DNA from 3 places in the Nostoc sp. CALU 546 genome. Region 1 is predicted to be linked to each of the others. Evidence: predicted binding sites of a transcription regulator. Region 1 holds the regulator's gene; each other region holds the start of a gene.

Region 1 (6,129 bases):
AGAGATTTAGGGAGAATAGCCACATTGCTGCAAAATGCCAGTGTCTACCTCCTGCAAGCCAACCTCCTAAAGTAAATATCGGAGGAATGTGCAAACCTGCACGTCCACCAAAAACAGGGTTGGCGTTGTAAATTTGTAATCCACTGGTGAGCATGATAAACAGACTAATGATGTTACACCAGTGGAAAATTTTGGCTCCTATTGCTTGGGTAGGTGGCTTTCGAGTTTGAGAAGGAATGGTCGAATTCATAAATTTTGATTGATAAAATTCGCTGTTTACCTGTCTTGGTTAAATAGCCTAGCCAGTTTGAGGATGGTTAACTTACCTTTATTTTCCCATCATTAGATCCAGTATTCTGACATTGATGCTCTACCATCTGCTGTTTTAACTGTCAGTTTAGGTATGACTAGGGTTGTTCTAAGCTAAATTTTCCCAATTGGGCGATGTCTTACAGCAGTCTGATCGTAATAACACGATAAATTGCATTCCATCACTTCGTCGCTCAAATGACTGCTGATGCTCGAATTTCAATTTCTGCCATACCCTGATCGCACGCTTGTTGAATGCTGCGATCGTTACCCGAAAAGCTTTTGGCTGAAATAAACTTTTGGCAAATTCCAATACGGCTTTGGCATACTCAGCACCCTTTCCTTGTCCGGTCAAGTCAGGGCGAATCCCCATACCAATATCCAACGCCTGCTCATTGTAATCACCACCAGTGACCTGTCCATCTTGTCCAAAAGAACAGTAAGCTACTAACTCGCCATTCTCATCCAGAATACTGTAAAAGGTGTTCTGGGGGTGCAGAATATGTTGTAGTAGATTAGCTTCTGGCTCTGAGTAGTTATATAAATCATAGGGTGGCTCATATCGCCAACTTAAGATAGCGCGTGCATTACTCTCATTAATTAGGTGAAACGTAAACATTACTTACTGTGCTGTTTGTACTACCCTAACCCTAACTTTGAGATGCGCTCAGTATAACTCGACGAAACGAATCCCCAATGGAAAAATGACATTATCTTTTCAGTTATTCAATGCTATTGAGGCTAACAAAAATATTTCTTTCCAAGAATATAGGAATCCGCTTTGATTTCTGAACTAATTTGCGTAGGCAGGCAATAGGCAATAGGCAATCTTGCTACAGTCAATAAGGCTTCTTAGTTGTACTGAGTTTTGTCAGAAATCAAATATGAGTCCTATATAAGAGATTGATAAGAACTAACTCAACAATCTATCTTTGGAAAGATGTCGTTTGGATCTTTTGATTACAAAAGAGTATCTAAAGTAAGGTATATACCAATAAATAAACACATTAACTAAATTTAATGATATAAATTTCTTGTATAACATTTACAGCAATGTTTACAACAATAAAAAACAACAATAAATAATGAAATACAATGCCTAGACTCATAGGAAAACGCTCTAATTCTGGAGCAAATATAACTGTTTTAATCATCCTTGTTGCCATATTTGGGGTATTACTCGAATACTTTGGCATGATTGATATCGTTCCCGGTTTTGGTAGAGAGGGACGATATTTTCAGCTTAAAGGTCAAGCAACTAACCAACAAGTAATTGAACAAGAAAATCAATATAGGAGGGATAGATAAATGCGTAAAGGTAGTGATGTTATAGATAAAGTTGTCGTCACCTACGACACAGGCGAGAAAGTTGTCCGAATTATAGATTTAATTTTTGACCAGAAACGCAATCAACTTTTGGGTTTTCTCGTTGCAGAAAAAGGACTGTTTCGAGACGCAAAAGTGATTCCTTTGGAAGAAGTGCAAGCGATTGGGTTGGATGCGATCGTAGTTAACTCGAAAGAATCTGTTGTTAAAGCACATCGTGTCCCTGCAATTAAAGAGATTCTGCACCAAAATATCGTGTTGAGAAAAAAGAGAATTCTGACTACTGAGGGACTTGACCTCGGTGGATTGGTCGATTTGTTCTTCGATGAGCATAGTGGACTGGTGGAAGGATACGAAGTTTCTGGCGGTGTATTTGCCGATGCTTATTCAGGGCGGTCGTTCGTTCCTGCTCGTGAAGCCCTGAAAATTGGTTATGATGTTGCCTTTGTACCTCCAGAAACCTCTCAAATGATGGAAGAACAGGTGGGTGGTATCCGAGGAGTTGTTCAGGCAACTGGAGATAGATTACAAGAATCGGCTGAGACTACCAATCGCAGATTGCAAACAGCATCTCAAACCGTGAATGAGCAGATGCAAAGCTCAGTAGAGAGTATGAACCGTGTGCTACAGGAAGCAAGTCAGAATGCAGGTGAGCAATTGCAAGCTGTAACTGATGCTACTAGCAGCAAACTGCAAGACCTCAATCGAGATGCAACTGCTTCCCTAACAAACAATTTGGTTGATCCTGCCGAGCAAAAGGTATATGTGATTGGCAAGCATGTTGAGCGGGATGTGCTGACTCCAGACGGGAATGTACTGCTACTACAGGGGCAGGAAGTGACGCTAGTCGATGCAGAAGCAGCCGATCGCATGGGTATCCTTGATGAACTTTATCGAGCTACGGGTGGTAGCCTGACTGTCAATATCAGTCGCAATTTGCAAGCAGCAACAGAATCTACTAGCAATCGAATTGGGAGCCTAACTCACAGTAGCGCCGCTAATCTGCGTCACTCGGTTGATTCGCTGGTAGGACATGTGGCGATCCAGCAGGCAAGAGGGCGTAGAGTCGTACAAACAGTGCGTGCTAACGATGGCTTAATTATTGCGGCATCTGGGCAAATTGTGACGGAATCTCTTCTGGATCGGGCCCAGACTTACGGTAAAGAAGCAGAATTGCTGAACGCTGTCGGTCTGACTCTGGCAACCGCAGTCGGTTCTACCGCAAGTGACAGATGGTTAGAAAACAAAGTTCAACTGCGCGATGGGGCAAGTATTGCTCAAGAGAATCTCAACACTTTTTGGCAAGCCTTGAAAGTGAAGGCAGAAAACTTACAAGGACGCGGCACACGGGCAATGAAGAAGCAACGGATTGAACAAGCTCTGGGTCGTCCAGTTACCCGTGTCATTCTTGACCCAGAAGACAACGTGATTCTGAATGTAGGTGAATTGATTACACATCGCGCTGTTAGTCAAGCTGAAGAAAGTGGAGTTCTGAATATCTTACTGAGTTCGGTCTATACCAAGGAGCCAGAAATCTCTGATCAGGAGTTACGTGCTTCAGAATATGGAATGGCAGCCTTGGCGCATCATGGTAATGGGGTAAAATAAACAACCGATGCTGTTGGCAACACTTGTTTTTATGCGATTTCTTGTTCTAGCTGTCGGCAGGAGGTAAAAGTATTACTATTCCTAGCCTTGGGATTTTCAAAATGTCCTAACCTATGTGGTTACGGCTATACCATTTTAGATTTTAGATTTTGGATTGTGAGAAACGCACTTTATCGAACAGAATTCTGAATTCTGAATAAATTTTGACCTAAAAAGCGGATAGCGCAGCGTAAAGCCTTCTCTTTCGGAGACGCTAACGCGAACGGCATGGCAACTCTTAGAGACGCTAGCGCGTAGCTTGCTTCTCCGTAGGAGTACGCTTAGAGCAAGTATTCGAGCGTCTTTATTCTGACTTCTTCATTCAATCTTCAATTCGCTACTGGCTGCTGGGATATGGACTCTATACCCACTTCTTCTAAAGGTGGACGCACAGATAAATAAATTAATGGGCCGAATAACGGTATCAACGCTATTAACCAGAAAAACTGGGGATTTTTCCAACCGCGACGCGCCATATCATCCTCCAGTAATGTAGGAAATAATAGGCAAAGTAGACAGAAGTCTAAACTCATCACATTTATGAAGCGGTTAGTTTGCCACTGTTGGACAAAATTGCCCCAATCTCCGTCTCTTAAACCATAAGCAACTAAAATAGCTGTGGATACCGTCAAAACAACCCCAGTCATACGAGAATCTAGTAGTTTGAGTAAGGCATTTTTTTTACCAACAAACTGATTATTTGGTTCCCTAATGGCTAAGTACGGCAACAAAGCAAAAGCACCAACTCCGAAAGAAGCGATCGCAAACAGCCAAGCAGGTATTTTTTGTCCTCTGCCATCAATCAACACTACTGCACTGTAGATGAGAGGCCAAATACCCATGAGGTTGAATAATGCTATTACTAACGGGTTAACACCTTCCCACTGCATAGTAGAAAGGTTTTTAATTAACTCGAATGTACCGGGTTGCTCAGGAGGCGCGAGGAAAAATGCATAGATAGTGAATCCCAGCCACAGTAAGCTAAAGGCAATTTTTCTAACCATGAAATATTTAAGTATTATTAATTTTGCCGCTATAAATTTGGGTTATCTGCTTGCTATGGTATCGTTCATTTGTCTCAAGCAGCTTGTCCTAAAATATTACACGATACGTATTAAGGATTGAAATAACTGAAAGCTTCAGAGAGATAATCAGCAGCAGATGCTACTACTGCGATCGCACTTTCATAATCTAGGCGCGTTGGCCCCAAAACTCCCACACTTCCTACTGGTATTGAACCTCGGCGATAGTTGGAAGAAATCAAGGTACAGGTGCGTATCGGTTCTAATGGATTTTCTGCACCAATGCGAACCGTTACCTTTGGTTTACCACCATCCTCCGGTTCTGGTTCCTCAAATATTAATCGCCACAGTTGGTCTTGTTCTTCTTCCAACAGGTGGATAATCGTTTGTACCTGCTGTAACTGGGAAAATTCTGGCTGGCGCAAAACTTCTGACACACCCCGAACCATAATTTGGGTTGCAGTCGGTGCATGAGTGCGACGACTCAATTCGGCAACTGAGTTTTTCAAGAATTCTCCATAGCGTTGGAACTCTTGATCTAGTTCGCTCCAGTCAAGATAGGCTAATTCCAACAGACTTCGACCCCGCAAGTGGCTATTCAAAAAATTAGAAACAATCTGCAACTCACGATCAATTACCTCTGAATCGCGCTGCGTTTCTTCCGGTTTTGAAGCCAAATCCATTAATTTTGAATGTGTCTCGTAACCATCAGTTACGACAATCAGCATGATTCGCCCAGCTTCAATTTGCACTAATTGCAGATGTCGCAATAGTGCTGTAGTGGTTTGCGGCATAGTGATCAAGCTAATACAACCACTCAAGGTTGCTAAAATTTGCGCGGCTCCTTGGAGTAAAGCTTCTAAACTCCGATCTTCCCACTGGAGATGCTTTTGCAGTGCCACTTCTACTTCTCGCCCTAAAGTTTCTGTTCGCGTAGCGTCTCGCAGAGAAGGTGTAATTAGCTGGTCAACATAAATGCGATAGCCTGAGTCTGAAGGTACACGTCCAGCAGAAGCGTGTGGTTGGTAGAGTAATCCAGACTTTTCTAAAACGCCCATCACATTGCGAATTGTAGCCGAGCTTACACCCAGGTCGTACTCTTCGACCAAAGCCTTTGAACCAACTGGCTCTGCCGTAGCAATGTAGTGACGTACCGTTGCCCAAAGTATATGCTGTTGTCGATTTGTTAACTGGACTTCCATTGTGGTATGTTTTGCTGAACGCAAATTCTAATCAAACTCTGAAAAAACTTGTAGATTTAATAGAAAACAGAGAATATTAATATTTTATTAAAATACCAAATTATACAGTTATATTATGATAAGTATTTTTAAAATTAATACACTATAGATACAGAGCATTTTTTTCAGACTAGGGTTGAAATAGTAGGTCAACTTTATTTGGCAAAAGCTGCTAGTACGGCAAAGCGGAAGTCAAAAGTCAAAAGTATTATGGAATAGACCTTTTAGGGATTTCAAATGGTTGCTCTATTTCCGCAGTGGCGTACTAGTTATAATCTACCTTTGTAATGCTTCTTTATAACCGTATTTTTGCACAAATTTGCAATTGCAAAAGTATTATTAGATACGTATTTTTTGGTAGGGACTAATTCTGAAATGTGATTTGCCCCAGCAAAAAGTTTTTGTGCAGATGTACTTGATGCCCAAATTCCAGGCTTTTTGGCAAGCGTTTAAAGTGATGTATTACTGTTCTTAGCATAGCAAAAGCCAGATGGAAGAGTCAGTTCCACCTGAGCAAAAGCTAATATTGGGGAATTGAAGGGTCTACTAATATGGAATAGGCATCAATACCACCCGAAATATTT
Region 2 (6,129 bases), on a different contig from region 1:
CAATACTGCCGAGCGCTTCATGTGTGGCAATATTTCCGGCAATCCGAACATCAAAAATATCCCCAATGCCTTGGTCAAAAACAATTTCTGCGGGTACTCGTGAATCCGCACAACTAAGAATAGTTGCAAACGGATGTTGAGCTTGAGCAACTTCCTGCAACCGCAGCGCAGATTGATCGGGGTATTGGGGATGATGATCAACAAATCGCTGATTTCCCTCTATCAGCTTTTGTAAGGCTGCATCGGGACTAAGGGATTGAGTAGAGGCTGGGTGCATTTCGCCCGCTGTAGCCTGTTCTACCCGCCAGAGTAAATCGCTGGCAGATAACATCATCCCAAACGCCCCGGTCATTCCTAACTTTAAAAAGTCACGACGTTCTATGAAATGCTTCATTGAATTTATAACTCTCTTACATTGACGCAACACATCTGACAGAGCGAATCTCCATCACATCAGAAACGTAGCAAGTACCCCCGAACTTGTTGAGAAGTGGTTTGATATTTTCTACAACAGGTTTGAGTTGTTCTGGCATACAAAATGCCAGGATGTAAACATTATCAAGCATAGTCATGTCTAAATCTTCTGTCGTTCCTTGTAATCCTTTACCAGCAACATTTCGGATTACGGCATGGTTATGTACACCCGACTTGTCTAAATTATCTAAAATTTTGGCAAGCTCAAAGGAGTTAGCGATAATTTCTATCTTTTTAACTACGTGCATATTATTAGCTCCAAAATAGGTTAATTCCGTAGAGATATAGCGGAATTCCCACAATAATATTGAACGGAAATGTCACCGCTAGAGCGGTAGAAACATACAGGCTGGGATTTGCTTCTGGAACAGTCATCCGCATCGCCGCTGGAACAGCAATATAAGAAGCGCTGGCACACAATACAGCGAACAAAAGCGAATCTCCGCGAGGCATACCGATGAATTTGGCAATTAACAACCCAATCCCTGCATTGAGTATAGGAATTAGTATGGCAAATAAAATTAGGAAAACTCCGGTTTTTTGCAAGTCTTTAATTCTTCTAGCAGCGACCAATCCCATGTCCAGTAAAAAGAAGGTGAGAACACCATAAAATAACCCTTGAGTAAAGGGTTCTAATACTTTCCAACCGTGTTCTCCTGTCAAGACACCTATAAAGAGACTACCAACTAGGAGAAAAACTGAACTATTAAGAAATGCTTCTTGTAAAACTTCCGGCCACGATAAGTCCCGCTTGCCATCGGCGGTGAATATATTCACCAAAATTAGACCAACTATAATCGCTGGAGATTCCATCAGGGCAAGAGCTGCTACCATGTAACCATCAAAATTAATGCCAAGCTCAGTTAAAAAAGCGCTAGCCGTGATGAAGGTGACAGCACTGATAGAGCCATAAGTTGCAGCGATCGCAGCCGCATCATAAGTATCCAATTTCCACTTCAGGATAAAAAAGGTATAAATTGGAACAACGCAAGCCATCATCATTGCTGCTGCGAGTGTTAGAATTACTTCCTGAGTTACACCGCTTTTGATTAGTTCTACTCCTCCCTTAAAACCAATGGCAAACAGCAGATACAACGAAAATAGTTTGGGAATTGGTGCAGGAATTTCTAGATCGGACTTGACAAAAACAGCAATCATTCCTAAAAAGAAAAACAGGATTGGCGGATTCAAAATATTGGATACAATTAAGCTAAAATCCATATCCACCCCTCCTTGTATTGGTTAAACCTGAAATTAAAGAAATTTTTCATCTTTAAAAATTTAACGGTTGAATCATGATGTATCGTGTATTGCTACCCAATGTCAATTGGGTATTCAAGGAGTGAATAGTCCTATTGGTGACAATACTCTCGGTTAGGTATTACAGCCTTTTTCAAACAAATAAAGCACGGGCTAGGGAACATTGCGGTGTCCCTACGAAAATCCGGAGGGGCAATTCATGTAGACGCGTTCGCGTAGCGTCTCGTAGAGAAGCGGCTTCCCGCAGAGTATTGCCCCTACTGTTGACAACAGAACAAGTCAGAAATTACCCAGTATTTTTATAATTTTTGATTCCCCGTCGCTGATTTTACGACAGAACGCGCAGGAATAACTGATGGCTAACTTATCTACATAGAAAAGTTAACGTATTGTCGTGGCAATTCATTAATTGCCACAATAAAAACCTTGTCTAAATGCCAGTATTTTTTGATTTACAACAATTTAGCAAATCCCGCTTGCTCAAAATGACGGTCAGATTTGACATCCTCCCACAACTGATTCGGAGTACCGAATGCAATGGGGGATTCCAAAGATCACTCCTTGGGTTTCCTCTTTCCACGACCTAGCAATCGCGTGATTCTTGACCATAATACGCCACAAGGTCGTTAGACCTCACCACGCACCTTGCCGTCTTAACATCGAGTTAAGCTTTGCAGCATAGGGAAAATCAGGATTAGCAGCTAACTTCTATTGTTCGATGGTGGGTGAAGGCGATGCGATCGCGCTTAACCCACCCGACAAGCAACTAAGGTTGTTGGCGTATTCTTTGCCAGACAGTAAAACCCAAAAGAAGAATAATGCTACTGGCGGTAGTCAGTATCACAGCCGAACTCATACCTTGTATTCTCATCGCCAGCAAGTTGAAAACTAAGGTAATTGACCAAAGAGTGAACGCAGCATGGCGCTGGGAAAGTCCCCAAGCAAGTAAGCGGTGGTGCAAATGGTCTTTACCAGGAGTACTGAGAGGGTTATTTCCTGCTAGTAGCCGCCGCACAAATACTTGAGTGGTGTCTAGCACTGGTAACAACAGAAATAAAACAGTAGGAATTAGTGCATAAACTGTGTTTTGTTGCAGTTTGCCTAAAATACTAGTTGCTGCCAGCACATAGCCAAAAAAGTATGCTCCGGCATCACCCATAATAATTCGTGATGGATAGAAATTATGGCGCAAAAACCCTAGTGCAGCACCTCCCAAGGCTGCTAATACCAAAATAGCTGCTGCACGATTGTTAAATTGGGCTGCAACCCCCAACAAACTCATGGCGGTAATAAAGCTGATTCCTCCCGCCAAACCATCCATACCATCCATCAAGTTAATGGCGTTGGTAATCCCTACTACCCATAGCACTGTTAGCAACATGGATAGTAACGAGTCGATAGGAGTGCCAAACATCACTTGGACACTGATGCCATTAGCTACCAGCAACAGTGCCGTGACAATTTGCGCCCACAATCGAACAGAGGGCGGTAAGCCGAACTGATCATCGATAAAGCCCACAAGAACTAATATCGAACCCCCCAACAGAATAGTGAGCACCTGAGCCAATACGTTTTGGAGTTCGATCGGTCGTAAAAGGCTAGCTAATACCAGCGCGGCAATCACACCCGCGTAGATAGCTAGCCCCCCTGCATTGGGTAAAGGTTCTCGATTGAGTCGCCGTGCGTTGGGTTGGTCAGCCCAACCTACCCGCAAGGCAAATTTTCGTACTGTCGGAATTAAACGCCAAGTTACAAGCCAAGCCAAGAGGAACGTAAATACTACTGCCAACCAGCCGGTGCCGCTAGGGTCGGCAATACCAAGGGACTTAAGGGAGTTGTCTAGATTCATCTCCCAATTCAAGCATTACTGCCAGTATCTAATATGAGCATCACCTGTATATTAATCAATTTTTTTTATTTCCATTTGTAACTTGAGCCGCTTGAGAGATTAGCACTCTGGCGCTGTGAGTGCTAAATTGTCTAATGGAAGCGCTGGAGAAATAAAACATGGCGAAAATTATTGCATTTGACGAGGAATCGCGGCGAGCTCTAGAAAGGGGTGTTAACGCCCTTGCCGATGCCGTAAAAATCACCTTGGGGCCTAAAGGTCGCAATGTCCTTTTAGAAAAAAAGTTTGGCGCACCTCAAATTGTCAACGATGGTATCACTGTTGCCAAGGAAATTGAATTAGAAGATCCTTTGGAAAATACTGGTGCAAGACTCATCCAGGAAGTAGCCTCAAAAACTAAAGATGTCGCTGGGGATGGTACAACCACCGCCACAGTTTTAGCACAAGCCTTGATTCGGGAAGGTTTAAAGAACGTCGCGGCGGGTAGTAATCCAGTTAGCTTAAGACGTGGGATCGACAAAACTATTGAGGCATTGGTAGAAGAAATTGCCAAAATAGCCAAGCCAGTAGAAGGAAGTGCGATCGCTCAAGTTGCTACTGTCTCTGCTGGTAACGATGAAGAAGTTGGCCAAATGTTAGCCCAAGCAATGGAAAAAGTCACCAAAGATGGTGTCATTACCGTTGAAGAATCTAAATCCCTAACCACCGAACTAGAAGTAGTTGAAGGGATGCAGATTGATAGAGGTTACATTTCTCCCTACTTCGTCACCAACAACGAGCGGCAAATTGTTGAATTTGAAAACGCTCGGATCTTGGTTACTGACAAAAAAATCAGCAGCATCCAAGATTTAGTGCCAATTTTGGAAAAAGTCGCCCGTTCTGGTCAGCCTTTGTTAATCATTGCTGAAGATGTCGAAGGTGATGCTTTGGCAACTCTGGTAGTGAACAAAGCGCGGGGTGTACTAGCCGTGGCTGCCATTAAAGCGCCTGGGTTTGGCGATCGCCGCAAAGCTTTGTTAGAAGATATTGCCATTCTCACCGATGGACAGTTGATTTCCGAAGAAATCGGCTTAAGCCTAGATACCGCTGCTCTAGAAGCGCTGGGAACTGCCCGCAAAATTACCATTGACAAAGAAAGCACCACCATTGTAGCTGGCAGTGTCACCAAGCCAGAAGTACAAAAGCGGATTGGTCAAATTCGTAGACAGTTAGAAGAAACCGATTCTGAATACGATCAAGAAAAGCTCCAAGAACGCATCGCCAAGCTTGCTGGCGGCGTGGCAGTGATTAAAGTGGGTGCGGCAACCGAAACCGAACTCAAAGACCGTAAACTGCGGATTGAAGACGCGCTGAATGCTACTAAAGCAGCCGTGGAAGAAGGTATTGTTCCTGGTGGTGGGACAACCTTGATTCACTTAGCTAAGGTGGTAGAAGCGATTAAAAAGACCTTACAAAATGACGAAGAAAGAATTGGGGCTGATATTGTCGAACGAGCGCTAGAAGCCCCCTTGCGCCAAATAGCAGACAATGCCGGTGCTGAAGGTTCTGTGATCGTCTCGAAAGTCCGGGATAGCGACTTCAACATTGGCTACAACGCCGCTACTGGCGAATTTGAAGACTTGATTGCTGCTGGTATTATCGACCCTGCCAAAGTCGTGCGTTCAGCTTTGCAAAACGCTGGTTCCATTGCTGGTTTGGTCTTAACCACCGAAGCGATCGTTGTTGAAAAACCAGAGAAGAAATCCGCTGCTCCTGCCCCTGATATGGGCGGTATGGGCGGTATGGGTGGCATGGGTGGCATGGGCGGCATGGGCGGCATGGGTATGTTCTAACTTCTGCTCACCCAGATAAATATTTTTTAAACAGTTTGTCTTGCCCAGGCAAACTGTTTTTTGTAGCATTGCTGATTCAGAGGCGATATGTTATACCAATTCGTAATTCGTAATTCGTAATTCGTAATTTGTCAGATTAAATCTGACTGATAAGTAAATTATCAACCTAAATAATTGCGTAATTTAGAAATTACAGTCTTTATATTGATTCTTGTAAGATTCCGTGTAAGTTATCCTTATGTACTTTGTTATTTACAAATGACAAATGACAAATCACTATTAGGTAATATTTTATGGCACGAAGACTGCCTCGCCTTCCCAAAATAGTCACCAAGCTATACGAAGATGAATTCTATCACCAACCAGGAACTTTACCAGGAACGATAATTATTGATGCAGATGCTCCGCTACCGATAATTTTCTTAATTGACTATAATCAAACCAATTTCATCCGTGAACAAATAGCAACTCCAGAGGAGTGTCTGCCCTATCTTGATGCGGAATCGATTTCTTGGGTAGACGTACAAGGTTTAGGTAGTCAAGACATATTACAACGATTGGGTAACGTCTTTGAGTTACATCCTCTAGTTTTAGAAGATGTAGTCAATGTACCAGAGCGTCCCAAAACTGAGGATTATGAAGACCAATTGCTATTCATTGCCCGCATGGTAGTACCAAAGGAGAAAACATGTGGTTTTTACAGCGAGCAAGTAA
Region 3 (6,129 bases), on a different contig from region 1:
TTTCTAGTTGACTAGAAACCCAATTTTCATGTTCTGCCTTAATTTGCTTTAACTTTTCCACTTTCCATTCTTCTGGATTGGAATCAATTAGAGTATGGTGTGTTGGGCATAGCAATATTAAATTGGAGCATTCATCCCTTTGTTCAGATGTAAGATTGCTTTGACCACGAGGCCCCTTAGGTGATTTAGCAACGATATGAGCCATCTCACCTAAAGTACTTTTTGACCCAATAGGTGTTAGTTCAATTTTACAAAAAGCACACCGATTTCCAGAACGACCCCAAAGTGTTTTTACATCTATACTCATCTTTTCTTCCTCCTTTTTTTACATCTCCGTAGTTCAAACAAAAAAACAGCCGCCTCCACAAGGGAAGCAGCTGTTTTACAACTTATGTAACTACAAAGTATTAGTAATCGAAGTCGCCGCCGCCAGCACCAGCGCCAGCAGGAGCGCCATCTTTAGGCTCAGGTTTGTCAACTATGATACATTCGGTTGTCAACACCATGCCAGCGATGGAAGCAGCGTTTTGCAGAGCAGAACGAGTCACTTTTGCAGGGTCAACAATACCAGCAGCTAACAAATCGACGAATTCGTTTGTCGCAGCGTTGTAGCCAACGTTGAATTCTTTCTCTTTCACGCGTTCAGCGATCACAGCACCATTCTGACCGGCGTTTTCAGCAATCCGCTTCAGAGGTGCAGGTAAGGCGCGAACGACAATCAAAGCACCAATCAACTCTTCATCCTTAAGATTGCTCTTTGCCCAAACTTCCAATTCAGGAGCAAGGTGAGCCAGAGTTGTACCACCGCCGGGAACGATACCTTCTTCCACAGCAGCTTTGGTGGCGTTGATAGCGTCTTCTAGGCGCAGCTTCTTGTCTTTCATTTCGGTTTCCGTCGCTGCACCAACTTTCACTACAGCAACACCACCGGAGAGTTTAGCAAGACGCTCTTGTAATTTCTCTTTGTCGTAAGAAGATTCGGTTTCATCGATTTGACGACGAATCTGTTCGACACGAGCCTTAACGGCAGCTTCGTTACCTTCGGCAACAATTGTGGTGCTGTCCTTGGTGATGGTGATTCGGCGAGCTTTACCCAGGCTATCTAGCTTGGTGTTATCTAGCTTCAAACCAGCATCTTCGGTAATTAGTTGACCACCGGTCAAAACAGCGATGTCTTCTAGTAGTGCTTTGCGGCGATCGCCAAAACCAGGAGCTTTAACAGCAGCCACGTTGAGTACACCGCGTAAACGGTTTACTACCAAGGTTGCCAAAGCTTCTTTTTCAATATCTTCAGCGATAATCACCAAAGGACGACCAGCACGAGCTACTTGCTCTAACACTGGTACAAGGTCTTGTACCAAAGCGATTTTCTTATCGGTCAGCAGTATGAAAGGCTCATCAAAAACTGCTTCCATCCGCTCAGGGTCAGTAGCGAAATAAGGAGAGATGTAGCCTTTGTCAAAGCGCATCCCTTCAGTGATTTCCAACTCGGTGAACATAGATTTCCCTTCTTCTAGGGAAATTACGCCTTCTTTACCCACCTTGTCCATTGCTTGGGCAATCATCTGACCGACTTCTTCGTCATTACCAGCCGAGATCGCACCAACTTGGGCAATGGCTTTGGAATCTTCCACTGGACGGGCGTGTTCTTTGATTTTGTCTACCAAAAAGGCAGTAGCTTTGTCAATACCACGCTTCAGGGAAATTGCGTTAGCACCAGCTGCAACGTTCCGCAAGCCTTCTTTGACGATCGCATGAGCTAAAACGGTAGCAGTGGTAGTACCATCGCCCGCAGCATCATTGGTCTTAGAAGCAGCTTGACGAATCAGAGCTACACCAGTGTTTTCAATGTGGTCTTCTAATTCGATTTCTTTAGCGATCGTTACACCGTCATTGACGATTTGCGGTGCGCCAAACTTCTTTTCTAGAACTACGTTGCGACCTTTGGGACCAAGGGTAACAGCTACAGCCTCAGCCAGGATGTCAATGCCTCGTTCCAAGGCGCGACGGGCGTTTTCGTTGTAGATAATGCGCTTTGCCATAATTGCTTAGTTGTCCTTTGTCTCTCGTCTTTTGTATTTTGTCTTTCGTCTTTCGTCATTTGTCATTGGCTAATGACTAATGACCACTAGATAACAACTGCTAAAATATCTTTTTCAGAAAGCAGTACATATTCTTCAGTGCCAAGTTTGATGTCAGTGCCAGCGTACTTGGAGTACAGCACCTTGTCACCGACTTTAATTTCTAATTCTTGACGGCTACCGTCATCGTTACGCTTGCCAGGGCCAAGGGCAACTACTTCCCCTACTTGGGGCTTTTCCTTGGCGGTATCGGGTAAATACAGACCACCTGCGGTCTTTTCCTCAGAAGCGTTCACTTTTACGAAAACGCGATCGCTCAAAGGTTTAACTGTAGAAACGCTTAAAGATAAAGCTGCCATATTATTTCTTTCCCTTAAAGTTTAGCACTCTCGACTCCTGAGTGCTAATTTACCGAAAAGTAGCGTCCAATGGCAAGAATTCATTGAGTACGGGTTCCCGAACTAGAGGCTCATAGATGTACTTAAGTATAAATGCTTAATTATTTCTACTTTTCAGGGTTTGTTCTGTAAGTTACGAAGAGAGTAGGGAGTAGGGAGTTAGGAGTAGAGAGTTAAGAGTTATGAGAATTCTTCCCCATTCCCCGTTCCCCGTTCCCCACTCCCCATTCAACTTTATTTGCAAAGCTTGCAAATTGTTATAGAACTGTAATCAGGGAGCCGCTCGATGAGTAACAATACAGTGAAAGTGATCCAGTCCAGCCACCAAATCCCCAAAACTACTAAGTCTCTGGAACATAAGACCCTGAGTAATTGTGTAGAAAGTTTAGGACTTGCAAAAATTCAGCGACATATTTTTTATTTGCGCTGACCAGACAATTGCTGCTCAAAACGAGCTAGTCTGGAATTCTGGGATTACTTAAACAAGCGACTTAAAGAATTAAAACTCGATGAGCCGCAAGCAAGTTATTCTATTTGCGTCTATAAAACTAAAGCCAAGTGCTTGCGTGTTTCTTGTTCTAGACCCATAATAGTGGTTTACCCTAATGGTGTCTGGTATCGCCAAGCAAACCCGGAAGTTACCCTTCGGATCATCCGAGAACACTAAATAGGCAATAAGGTGGTAGAAAAATATGCGTTTTCAACCCATCCTTTGCCAGAAACTTCCCTAGTTTCTTGAGAACACCTCATAGAGGCTTAACATCCAAAAGATATGGTATAGCAGTAAGCTTTAAGAAAGTGCGGGTTGGTTTTGAGGTAGGGTCATCTTTAAGCCAATACTTACTTGTGAGTCCGAAAGATTATTATTTAATCAGTGTTTTTTACCCCGCCCCTTTCAAAGCGATATATAATAGCGCATTATAGATACTACTGCTATACGTATCCTTGCTGGACTTTTGCTATCGAGCTACTAGTCTATTGAAAGTGCTCGGCATTTTTGAGACTTCGAGGCAGCAAAGGCAAGTTAAGTAGGAAAAAGGACAACATCTCGAATAACCCACATAGAGGATAAATATTCAAGACTTTGATGGACCGAAGCGCGACAAGTGCCACTGCTATGAAAGAGCCCAGCATGAAAGATCACAAACGACTTCTATTGATTGATGATGACCCTAACCTCATCTTGCTGGTGAAGGATTACTTGGAATTCCGGGGATATGAAGTCATCACCGCTGAAAATGGACGTGAAGCTCTGGAAATTTTAGAGCAAGATGTTCCAGACATGATCATCTGCGATGTGATGATGCCGGAAATGGACGGATATACTTTTGTGGAACAAGTCCGGCAAAACGAACGCACCAGCTGGATTCCGGTTCTTTTCCTTTCAGCTAAGGGACAAAGTGCAGACCGAGTTAAGGGTCTGAATAAAGGTGCTGATGTTTATATGGTCAAGCCCTTTGAGCCAGAAGAACTCGTAGCACAAGTTGAATCCTCGCTGAAACAAACTATCCGTTGGAAAGAACACCAAGCAAAAGGAGGCGAAAACGGTTCCCGTATCCAGGTTCCCTTCGATGTGCAATTAACCCCAACCGAACTGAAAGTAGTTCAGTTTGTTGCTAGGGGTTTAGCTAACCGTGAAATTGCTGAAGAACTAAATGTTAGTCAGCGCACGGTTGAAAGCCATGTGTCCAATATGTTGGGCAAAACCAATCTCCACAACCGCACTGAACTAGCGCGGTGGGCGATTGAAAATCAAATGGCATAGCCAATTTTAGATTTTAGATTTTGGATTTTGGATTGATAATCTAAAATCCAAAATCCGAAATCGAAAATTGATTACCAACCATCTTCTTCAGGGCTAGATTGGTGCAAAACTTCTAAATCCAGTTCATCCAGGTAAGTTAAGGCACTTTCAATCTGGGAAACAGTGCCCCGTAGTTCCAGATCGAAGCAGCTATATTGTGGCACGTTTGCGCTTACCTGAGCATCAGCAATAATGACTGTGACGCCATAGTGAGAAACCAGTCGTGAAATCACTGGTTCCTCATGTAAGTCTTTAGGAATACGAATCTGGATGCGAGTTTGGGTACGTCTATTATCTAAAATATCAGTATTAGATTTTACCTGTCTATTTTGAATTGACATTGTAGCTTCCTATTCGACTTCTTGGACGAGGGTTCAGCTTTGCACGATTTCTTTTAACACTAGCGCCACTCATCCCATGTACGCAAGGGGTAATAAATGATTCACGATTGATATCATCAAGATTCGATGATATCAATGATGAATTCCTATAAAGAAGTGCGATCGCATCTAATGCAATACGCTTCGGTTAAGGTTTTTTGATGAAAATTATAGAGCACAAGATGCGATAAATTATTGTAGAGACGGCGATTTATCGCGTCTTTTGTCTTAATTAAATAGTATTAGCATCTAATGGATTATGTATTTATTAAAACAGAATTCAGCATTCTTATTTAGAAACTTATAAGTTAAATTTTGTTAGAAGATAAATCAATGCCCTAAAAAATAATTCTCCGGTGAAGTCTTAATTTAAGTGTTGTTTTTATGATTAACAGCTAATGCTATTGGAATTTCAATCGCAAATTCTGTTCCATAAGCAAACTCAGACTTTAGCTGGATATTTCCCTGATGTTTCTCAATAATTTGATGGCTAATTGCCAAACCTAATCCTGTTCCTTTGTTGATAGGTTTAGTTGTAAAAAAAGGATCAAATATCTTGCTTTGGATCTCCGAATCTATTCCATCACCGTTATCCCTGAATGTAATTATCACTGTATCTAATTCAGTTACTTCAGTTTTAATCAGGATTTGCTTTTGGATCTGATTATCTAAGTCTAGTAAAGCATCAATGCCATTACTAAGGATATTCATGAATACTTGGTTTAGTTGTGCTGGATAACATTGAACTGGTGGGAGATTTCCATAGTTTTTAATAATTTCAATTTTTGATTGTAGCCGATGATTTAAGAGTAATAACGTACTTTCAATCCCTTCATGAATATTCACAGCTTTTTTCTCTGACTGATCGAGTCGAGAAAAATTTCTTAGGGATAGCACAATGTCACGAATCCGATCAGTCCCTATCCTCATGGATGAAAGAATTTTTGGTAAATCATCGATGATAAAATCAAGATTAAAATCACCAAATTTTTCTTCAAATAAAGAATATAACTCTGGATGTTCTTGTTGATATAGTTCAATGAAATTTACAAGACAGTTTACATGGTTATTAAGATGATCAAAATTGCCGTGAATAAAATTAACAGGATTATTAATTTCGTGGGCTAAACCTGCGACCATCCGACCCAAGCTAGACATTTTCTCAGTCTGGATCAATTGTACTTGGGTTGTTTGCAATTCCTGTAAGGTATTTTTTAACTGTTGTGCTTGAAGTTGGGCAGTAGCAGTTGCAGTCGTGAGGGCTTTGAGGTTGTTGTATGCTTTGGAATGATAACGAATGCGGGCAATTAACTCAACGGCATCGGGTAACTTGATTAGGTAGTCATTTGCACCCTCGGTAAAGGCGTCGGCTTTCAACTTTGCTTCTTCTTTACTGGATAGCATGACGATTGGAATATCACGAGTTACTGGATGAGAGCGGAACCAACGCAGTAACATTAATCCAT

What was found. Region 1 encodes HrcA, which represses chaperone genes, less so after heat shock. Its sites were predicted from a motif close to TTAGCACTCNNGANTCNNGAGTGCTAA; they were not measured.
Region 2: groL (chaperonin GroEL) is a predicted target of HrcA. The motif match lies at 3,683-3,709, and genes of this name have one in related genera.
Region 3: groES (co-chaperone GroES) is a predicted target of HrcA. The motif match lies at 2,462-2,488, and genes of this name have one in related genera.

Annotation. Positions count from the first base shown of each region.
Region 1 is NZ_JAWJTF010000001.1:5,704-11,832, forward strand. Features, by position in the region: gene RRG12_RS00025 (cytochrome b/b6 domain-containing protein) at 1-250, opposite strand, end outside; gene RRG12_RS00030 (GNAT family N-acetyltransferase) at 419-928, opposite strand; gene RRG12_RS00035 (hypothetical protein) at 1,405-1,617, shown strand; gene RRG12_RS00040 (PRC-barrel domain-containing protein) at 1,618-3,243, shown strand; gene RRG12_RS00045 (DUF2834 domain-containing protein) at 3,612-4,286, opposite strand; gene hrcA (heat-inducible transcriptional repressor HrcA) at 4,397-5,506, opposite strand; gene RRG12_RS00055 (rhodanese-like domain-containing protein) at 6,066-6,129, opposite strand, start outside.
Region 2 is NZ_JAWJTF010000016.1:63,684-69,812, reverse strand. Features, by position in the region: gene RRG12_RS10800 (carbonic anhydrase) at 1-394, opposite strand, end outside; gene RRG12_RS10795 (P-II family nitrogen regulator) at 411-722, opposite strand; gene RRG12_RS10790 (sodium-dependent bicarbonate transport family permease) at 727-1,695, opposite strand; gene RRG12_RS10785 (MraY family glycosyltransferase) at 2,501-3,583, opposite strand; gene groL (chaperonin GroEL) at 3,742-5,415, shown strand; gene corA (magnesium/cobalt transporter CorA) at 5,709-6,129, shown strand, end outside.
Region 3 is NZ_JAWJTF010000002.1:67,737-73,865, forward strand. Features, by position in the region: gene RRG12_RS01405 (HNH endonuclease) at 1-307, opposite strand, end outside; gene groL (chaperonin GroEL) at 408-2,042, opposite strand; gene groES (co-chaperone GroES) at 2,129-2,440, opposite strand; gene RRG12_RS01420 (response regulator transcription factor) at 3,567-4,244, shown strand; gene RRG12_RS01425 (NIL domain-containing protein) at 4,316-4,624, opposite strand; gene RRG12_RS01430 (ATP-binding protein) at 5,033-6,129, opposite strand, start outside.